4 regions of the Pelagerythrobacter marinus genome follow, and region 3 is predicted to be linked to each of the others. Evidence: predicted binding sites of a transcription regulator. Region 3 holds the regulator's gene; each other region holds the start of a gene.
The links. Region 3 encodes LexA, which represses DNA repair genes until DNA is damaged. Its sites were predicted from a motif close to GTTCCNCNCTTGTTCT; they were not measured.
Positions count from the first base shown of each region.

Region 1: the regulator LexA is predicted to act here: its motif matches at 1,419-1,434, upstream of T8T98_RS01100 (DUF7146 domain-containing protein).
Region 2: the regulator LexA is predicted to act here: its motif matches at 1,198-1,213, upstream of T8T98_RS01215 (S24 family peptidase).
Region 4: the regulator LexA is predicted to act here: its motif matches at 825-840, upstream of uvrA (excinuclease ABC subunit UvrA).

Region 1 covers NZ_CP139719.1:225,558-227,757, reverse strand. Annotated here, with positions in the region: gene T8T98_RS01105 (strawberry notch family protein) at 1-339, opposite strand, end outside; gene T8T98_RS01100 (DUF7146 domain-containing protein) at 415-1,230, opposite strand; gene T8T98_RS01095 (lytic transglycosylase domain-containing protein) at 1,468-2,052, shown strand; gene T8T98_RS01090 (thermonuclease family protein) at 2,117-2,200, shown strand, end outside.
Region 2 covers NZ_CP139719.1:256,285-258,484, forward strand. Annotated here, with positions in the region: gene mobF (MobF family relaxase) at 1-479, shown strand, start outside; gene T8T98_RS01215 (S24 family peptidase) at 494-1,129, opposite strand; gene T8T98_RS01220 (ATP-binding protein) at 1,555-2,200, shown strand, end outside.
Region 3 covers NZ_CP139719.1:935,453-937,652, forward strand. Annotated here, with positions in the region: gene T8T98_RS04390 (ComEC/Rec2 family competence protein) at 1-980, shown strand, start outside; gene lexA (transcriptional repressor LexA) at 1,080-1,793, opposite strand; gene T8T98_RS04400 (molybdopterin molybdotransferase MoeA) at 1,876-2,200, opposite strand, start outside.
Region 4 covers NZ_CP139719.1:1,065,314-1,067,513, reverse strand. Annotated here, with positions in the region: gene uvrA (excinuclease ABC subunit UvrA) at 1-814, opposite strand, end outside; gene thpR (RNA 2',3'-cyclic phosphodiesterase) at 995-1,528, shown strand; gene T8T98_RS05080 (M3 family metallopeptidase) at 1,651-2,200, shown strand, end outside.

The sequences.
Region 1 (2,200 bases), 710 kb from region 3:
CTCGACCTGTGCTTCGCTGCGAACGTGCCGTGGCGGCAAGGCTGCTTCGAGCCAGTCGAACCGCGCTTCGGCTTCGTGTACATTCGTCGCCAGATCGATCCGTGAGGACTCTCGAAGCCAGAGTAGTGCGCCGATCTCGACCGCGCTGTTGTAGTCGTCGATGGTCCAGGCGCTTCCCCAATCCAGAACACCGGTCTCTTCGGCGAACAGCCCGGAAATGTCGGTACGGGTAAGATGACGTCCCGAAGCAAGAAGCGCGGCAACTCGGGTGCCAATGGCATAGGCCAAGGGCATGGACGGCAACTGCTCGCCGGCGGGAAACAGGTCTGATTGAAACATGGCAATTCGTCCTCCTGATGAAGGCATCGGGACACGCCCTCTGCCGGATCAGGAATTCGAGAAGCTCTCTCTCCTCTACCGCGCCGCCTTGCGGCGCAGCCATGCTGTAAGTTCATCGTTCCAGTCGGTGTCGCGTGAGGATGGTTTGCGAACGTGGATCGTCCGCCCATCGCGGGCATAAGCGGCTAGGCCACGCGACGCGGCCAGCTCGCCGCCAGCATCGTGATCGACGAAGAGGTGAAGCTCGGTCACGCTCTCAGGCACGCTGACGAGACCGAAGCGCTCATTGCCCAGGGTCGCCCAGACGGGAATGCCGGTGAGAGCATAGGCCGACATCGCGCTCTCGACCCCCTCGGCAAGGCCAAGCTTGCCGGAAACTGGAGCGAAGAGACGAACAGCAGCTTCACCGAGCGCGCCGAGCGCGCGTTTCGGCTTTTCGAAAGCGGCCTTGCCTGAAGCCTCGGTAGACAGGAACGTGCGGTGGATGGCGATCGGGCCCTCGTCGAGGCTGACTGCCGCGATCATGGCGGGCAGAAAACGGGCCCGTCCTTTCGGGCCAAGCGGCGTTCGTGGATGGAAGCGGAGCGCCGGAGATGCGGCGAGGATGCCGCGGCTTTCAAGATATGCCTTTGCCGGACTGGCACGCAGTGGCTGTGCATCGCGCCAGATCCTCAGCGCTGCCGCCGAAGGTTTGCGGGTGCTGGTCGATTCGGGCTCGTTGGTGGTCGCAGAACCTGAAAAAAGCGCCGGTGCCTCGAAACCTTCACGCGCCAATGCAGACAATACGCTCTGCTGATCGCATCCCGCAAAGCAATGGAAAAGGATAGCCTGTCGACCGAGCGACACACCGAGTGACGGCGTGCGGTCATCATGCGCAGGGCAGCAGGCCATGCCCCTTGTGCCTGACCATTTGCCCCCTCGCGATTCACAAATGCGACGGGCGGTCCCGGCAAGCGACCGGTTGGGATGAGCTTGGACAGACAGGGACATGCGAGCTCCTCAGCAAGCAAAGTGGCCCCCTCATCAGCGTTCCTCTCCTCTCCCGAAGGCAGGCATTCGCTGCTTTCCTACAGGCATATGTTCTACTTATGTTCTATATCGATTCGAATCAATGGAGCACCACTCGAGATGACCCGCCTCAATCGTCGGACCGCGATAGCGGTCGCCTGTTTGGGAATGATCGCGACCTCCTCTCAGCAAGTCCGCGCCCAGGATTTCACCTTGTTCGAACACGCGGTCGTTCCGCCGAAGACGGACCAGCAGCCGGCAAGGCAATATCTTCCTGCAATCTACCAGGCCGAGCCAGCAAACATATCCTATCGGGAAAGCCTGTATATGGCGGCGATAGCCGAGGCTGAGCGCCGTTACGGGCTTCCGACCAACCTGCTTCGTGCTCTTATCTGGGCTGAATCCCGCTTTAATCCGATGGCTGTGAGTCCAGCCGGTGCTGCCGGGCTGGCGCAGCTTATGCCGGCCACGGCGCGCGAACTGGGCGTCCGGAACCGTCATGACCCTCTTGCATCGATCGACGGTGGCGCCCGGTATCTTCGCGATATGTTGGACCGGTTCGACGCGGTCCACCTGGCCTTGGCTGGTTACAATGCGGGCCCAGGTGCCGTCTCCCGATCACGCGGCATTCCCAGCAACGGTGAAACACCGCAATATGTCCGGTCCGTGTTGGGACGTTGGCAAGCAATTGGTACGTACAATTGACGAAACTGCCTGATTTCCGGCTATTGTCTGAAATCATGTGCCGGAATGAAAACGGACAACGCTAGTGAATGAGACCCCCGGTGAGCCGTTCGATTTTCGCAAGTCGTTGAAGGCACAGAAGCGCCGGAAGCTGAGAAAGGAGATCGCG
Region 2 (2,200 bases), 680 kb from region 3:
ACAAGCGTGGGCTGTTCAACGCCGACCGTGCGAGGATCGTGGCCATCGACACAAAGGGCGTCTTGGTGGAGACATCAGCGGGGAAGGAGCTCCGCCTGAGCCGCGGCGACCCCATGCTCAAACGCATGGACCTCGCCTATGCCCTCAATGCGCACATGGCGCAGGGACTGACCTCTGATCGCGGAATCGCAGTGATGGACAGTCGCGAACGTAATCTCGCCAATCGGAAGACCTTCTTGGTCACGGTCACCCGGCTTCGCGACGGCCTTACGCTGATTGCAGATAATGCCGAGAAACTCGGCCGGGCCATCAAGTCCAACAGCGGCGATAAAGCGTCGGCCGTCGAAGTAACGCAAAGGCTCAAAGCGGCAGCTGCCAAGGGGCTTTCGCAAGACAAGGATGTTGGCAGCGCTTCGCAGGCAAGTGACAAGCCCGAACTCACCAAGGAAAGGGTAAAGCCTTTCGAAATCGGGATCTAAGCCAACGGGAGCTCCTAAACCGCGCGTCCGAACCAGATGACACGCCCGACCACCTGGATTTCGGACCGATCGACATCATCCCAGCTGGGATAGGCCGAATTATCGCTGCTGATGGTGATCTTGCGGCCACCTGGCTTGAGCGTCACGCGCTTGACCACCAGCGCATCATCGGCGCGCAGGACATAGATGCCGTCACGTAGCCGCGAACCTTGGTCCGACGCATCGACCAGTACTTCGTCGCCATCGCTGAGTGTCGGCTCCATGGAGTCGCCTAGGACATGGATGATCGAGAGACTGGCGCTCTTTGCCCGGGTCAGCCGGGCAAGCCAGCGTTCGTCGAAGCCGAAGCGTGTATGGGCGGTCTCGCTTTCGGCAATCGCTCCAAAGCCCGCTGATGCATCGACATTGAGTACGGGTATTTCGATCAGTCCGTCACGCATTGGCGCGGCCGGGCCGCCCAAAACTTGCTCGTCGACCCCGAAGAAGCTGGCAAGCGTGCGCCGGTCATCATCGTCCAACTTGCGCGGCGAGCCGCGCTTGATGAACTGCTGAATGTAGGACGAGTTTCGTCCGATCATCCGCGAGATCGAGGAATATCCGAGCCGTCGCTGCTGGATCAGGCGATCGAGCTCCTCTCTGACATGTTCCATCGTGTCGTTCCTTCTGACGGTCTGAGGAGAGAAGGAAATCTCCTAGACTCGATGGAACCTTCCTACTAAGAACAAAACAGGAACACAAGTGCTGAGTGAGTCGAGGAAGGCCATGAAATTGCTGGATCGCATTGAGCGACACCTGAAGGAATCGCACATGTCGGCGACACGGTTTGGTCGTCGCGCGGTTGGCGATCCACGCTTTGTCTTGGACTTAAGACAGGGAAGGCGGCCGCGGCGACGGACCTTGGAAAAAGTTGAGGTCTATCTCAGGCATGCAGAGGTGCGAAACGGAGACGGTCTTTGAACGCAAGTCGTTTGTCAGCTTTCATTTAACGATCATCCCGCTAAGTTCGATACCGTTCGACGCGGGGGGTAGCGGGCTGGATTTCAGCAAAGGTGCCCTCTTTTAAGGGGGCGGCTAAGTGAATGATCTGATTAATCAACCCGATGCGCCACGGCTCATTTACGGGCTTCGGGACACAGGCTACAGTTTCAATACCGCCGCCGCTGATATCATCGACAATTCAATCGCGGCCAATGCGACCGAGGTCAATGTACGAATAGAGTTGGCCGAAGACGGTCGAAAATTCGTGTGCTTCGGTGATAATGGTGATGGCATGGACAGCGAGATGCTGTTCGACGCTATGCGTTACGGGGCACCTGCCAGAGCTAATCTTGCCAGTCTCGGCAAGTTTGGCCTTGGTCTCAAGACGGCATCCAGTTCGGTCTGCCTTAGGTTTACGGTCATTTCCCGTCAGTCTGATAAGGCTGACTTCGCCAAGCTCGCATGGGACCTCGAGCATGTCGAAGAGCAGAACCAGTGGGAAATGCTCCGCGAAGAGATGACAGCAGATGACTACGAGCTCTTCGAAGAGCTTTGCGGCGACAAGGGCACGCTTGTGGTCTGGTCCAAATGCGACCGTCTGCTATCGAAAGAATACGACGATCCGGGTGGCGCGAGGGAACAGGCTGCAATCAGACGGCTGGGTGAGCGGCTGATCGACCATGTCGCTCTCATCTATTATCGCTTCCTCGACAAAGGGGACGATCGTGAGAGGCATGTCTCAA
Region 3 (2,200 bases):
TCGCCGCCGTCCTCGCGATCGTTGCCCTGCACACCAGCGCGCCGGTAAAGGCCTTCCTCGCCCCGCGCGAGGAGGGGTGGATCGCCTGGTTCGCCCGCCGCGCGGCCATGCTGCTGGCGACCGGCCTGGTGATCGAGATCGCGCTGATGCCGATCGTGCTGTTCCATTTCCATCGCGCCGGGGTCTACGGCGCGCTGGCGAACATGGTGGCGATCCCGCTCGTCACTTTCGCCTCGATGCCGCTGATCGCGCTCGCCCTCGCGCTCGACGTCGTGGGCGCCGGTGCGCCGGCCTGGTGGATGGCGGGCAAATCGCTCGACCTCCTGCTTGCCATCGCGCATTTCACCGCCGAGCGCCCCGGGGCGGTCAAGCTGGCGCCGCAGATGGGGGCGGGCACGATGGCGCTGTTCGTCGGCGGGGGGCTGTGGCTGGCGCTGTGGCGGGGCCGGGCGCGGCTGTTCGGGCTGGTCCCGGCGATCATGGCGACTGTCCTCCTGCTGGCGGCGACCCCGCCGCCCGATGTCCTCGTTTCGGCCGACGGGCGGCATGTCGGGATCGTCGGGGAAGGCGAGCGTCTGCTGGTCCTGCGCGACAGCCGCAGCGCCTATGCGCGCGACAACCTGCTCGAACTCGCCGGTATCGAGGGGGCGCCGGTCCCGCTCGCGCAGTGGCCGGGCGCGCGGTGCAGCCGCGACTTCTGCGTCCTCACCATCAGGCGCGACGGTCGCCGCTGGACGCTGCTGATGGCGCGCAGCGCGGTGCTGGTGGAAGAAGGCGCGCTGGCCCGGGCTTGCGCGCAGGCCGACGTGGTCGTGGCCGATCGCTTCCTCCCGCGCAGTTGCCGCCCGCGCTGGCTCAAGGCAGACCGCCGCCTCTTGCGGCAGACCGGCGGGCTGGCGCTCCACCTCGACCGGCCCCGCGTCGTCACGGTCGCGCAGGGCCAGGGGCAGCACGGCTGGTGGCGGGGCTTCGGCGACTGATCGCCGGCAAGATAGCTGTCCTCCGGCCAGGGCCGGCAAGAGAGCTGTCCTCCGGCCAGGGCCGGTGCGGAGGGATGCCCCGGCGACCCGCCCGGGCGATCAGTGATAGCGGCGCAGGAGGCCCGAGAGCTTGCCCTGGACCTGGACTTCGTCCGGCCGGTAGACCTGCGGATCGTAGGCGCCGTTGGCCGGATCGAGCCGGACCATGCCGTTTTCGCGCCGCAGGTACTTCAGCGTCGCTTCCTCGTTCCGCACCAGGGCGACCACGATTTCCCCGTCGCGCGCGACATCGGTGCGGCGCACGAGCGCGAAATCGCCGTCGAAGATCCCCGCCTCGATCATCGAATCGCCCGAAACCTCCAGCGCGTAGTGTTCGCCCGGGCCGAGCAGGGCGGCGGGGACGGGCAGGCTGTTCTGTCCTTCGAGCGCCTCGATCGGCGCGCCCGCGGCGATCCGGCCGTGGAGCGGAATCTCGATCACGTCGTTCGCCGGCTCGGGCACGGCCTTTTCCGCGCGGGCGGCGGCGGCCCCTTGCAGGTCAACGACATTGTCGGCCGCGGCCCCGCCGGCCTTCGCGCCGCGCGCGGCAGGGGTCGAATCCTCCGGCTGACGCAGAACCTCCAGCGCGCGGGCGCGGTTGGGCAGGCGACGGATGAAGCCGCGTTCCTCGAGCGCGGAAATCAGGCGGTGAACGCCCGACTTGCTCTTGAGATCGAGCGCTTCCTTCATTTCCTCGAACGAAGGCGAGATCCCGGTTTCCTCCAGCCTTTGCTGGATGAAACGGATCAGCTCGTGCTGCTTTGCCGTCAGCATGGCGAAATCTCCCTGGTCGCCTGACACGATCGTGCGCGGTTGCGAACGAATGCGGAACAATTAGGCAACCCGGCTTGGCAAGTCAAGCAATTGCGCCGTTTTCGAGGCGATAGACCGGAACATCCGTTCCCGCTTTCGTCGCGGCGCAGTGCGGCGGGCGCCAGATCAGCGCATCGGCGCGGGCGAGCTGGGCGAGCAGGCTGCTGTCGCGCTGGCGGATCGGGTCGGCCCGGCCTTCGCGCAGCACGGCGCGCGTGAACTCCCCCCGCGCGCCGCCAGGCGGCAGGTCCGCCCCCGCGGGCACGGGCACCGCCCGCGGCAGGGGATCGGGCGCGCCGAGCATGGCGCGCAGCGCCGGCAGGGCGAACAGGAACCCGGTCACGAAGGCGGAGACCGGGTTGCCCGGC
Region 4 (2,200 bases), 130 kb from region 3:
TCTCGGAGAAGACGATGCGGTTGGCGGGGATGCCGGCGCCCTTCATCGCGCCGCCGGCGGTGTTCCCCTCGCCCTCGCGCCCGGGCACCGCGCCATCGGCGAGATCGACATAGGCGAGGCCATCGGCGAGCTTGAGCGCGGTTTCGAAGCTCTCGGCGAGGCGGGTTTCCAGCCCCTCCTTCACCGCCAGCCGGTCGACCACCACCTCGATGTCGTGCTTGAACTTCTTGTCGAGCGCGGGCGCTTCCTCGATCGCGTAGAGTTCGCCGTCGATCCGCACGCGGGTGAAGCCCGCCTTCTGCCATTCGGCCAGTTCCTTGCGATATTCGCCCTTGCGCCCGCGCACCACCGGCGCGAGCAGGTAGAGCCGCGTGCCTTCGGGCAGGCCCATGACCCGGTCCACCATGTTGGAGACGGTCTGCGCCTCGATCGGCAGCCCGGTGGCGGGCGAATAGGGCACGCCCACGCGCGCCCACAGCAGGCGCATGTAGTCGTAGATCTCGGTAACGGTGGCGACGGTCGAGCGTGGGTTGCGGCTGGTGGTCTTCTGCTCGATCGAGATCGCGGGTGAGAGCCCGTCGATATGCTCGACATCGGGCTTCTGCATCATCTCGAGGAACTGGCGCGCATAGGCGCTGAGCGATTCGACGTAGCGCCGCTGCCCCTCGGCGTAGATCGTGTCGAAGGCGAGGCTCGACTTGCCCGAGCCGGAAAGGCCGGTGATCACGATCAGGCTGTCGCGCGGCAGATCGATATCGATGCCCTTGAGGTTATGCTCGCGCGCGCCGCGGACGGAAATCTGGGTAAGTGCCATGCGAAGCCGTGTTCCTGAATTGTTCGCCCGGGTCAAGTGGGGCAACGGGCGCGGACCGCCCGCCCCCGGGAGCCGCGATCGCGGCGGGGCGGCGCTGGATGTGGGGCCTGTCGCCGGTGATGCAACGCGTGCCGCCCCAACGGGGTCCACGCGCGGCGCGGGTTCTGTTAGGCGGGGCGCATGCATCGCCTGTTCGTTGCCCTGCCCCTGCCCGAAACGGTGTGCGACCGGTTGCTGGACGCGATGGACGGGATCGAGGGCGCGCGCTGGCAGGGGGAGGAGCAGTTGCATCTCACCCTGCGTTTCGCCGGCGAGATCGATCCGCCGGTGGCCGAGGATCTCGTCGCCGCGCTGTCCGCGGTGCGGGCGCCGGCCTTCGAACTCGCGATCCGCGGGGTCGGGCATTTCGCGCGCAAGGGGCGGCCGCACGCGGTCTGGGCGGCCGTCGCCCCGAGCGAGCCGCTCGCCATTCTCCAGCGGCGGGTCGAACGCGCCTGCCGCGCGGCCGGCCTGGCGCCGGAAACGCGCAAGTTCGTGCCCCACGTCACGCTTGCCCGGCTCAATGCCTCCAGCGGGCCGATCGGCGGCTGGCTGGCCGACAATGCCCTGCTGGCCACCGGACCCTGGCCCGTCGAATGCTTCGCGCTCTATGAAAGCCGGCTGACGGCGGGCGGATCGGACTACGCACGGCTGGAGGATTTCCCCCTCGGCTGACGCGGCGCCTGCCGTTCGTCGGCAAGTCCTTGCATTCGCCCCCGATCTCCGGTTCAACGCGCAGCAGCAAACCTGTCCTGCCCGGTGCCCCGCGCCCGGCCCGACACACGATTGGAGAGACCATGAAGGCCCATATCCTGGCCACCACCGCCATCGCATTCGCACTCGCCGGGTGCTCCACGATTGAGGAGGGCGCCGTGAATTCCGCCGATACTGCCGCTGCCGAGAGCGCGATTCCCGAGGCGACCGGCTATTTCGCGCGCCCGAGCAGCCTGCCGTTCCACGCGCCCGATTTCACGCAGATCGACGATAGCGATTACAAGCCCGCCTTCGAACAGGCGATGGCGATCCACAGCGCCGAGATCGAGGCGATCAAGAACAACCCCGAGCCGCCGACGTTCGAGAACACGATCGTCGCGCTCGAAACCTCGGGCCGGATGCTCGGCCGGGTGGCGACGGTGTTCTACGCGCTGACCGGCGCGAACACCAACGACACGCTCGACGCGGTCCAGGCCGAGATCGGCCCCAAGCTGTCGCAGCATTCGGACGCGATCACGCTCGATCCGGTGCTGTTCCAGCGGGTCAAGGCGGTGTACGACAACCGCGCGGCGATGACGATGACGCCGGAAGACGCCAAGCTGCTGGAAGAAACCTACGACCAGATGGTCCATG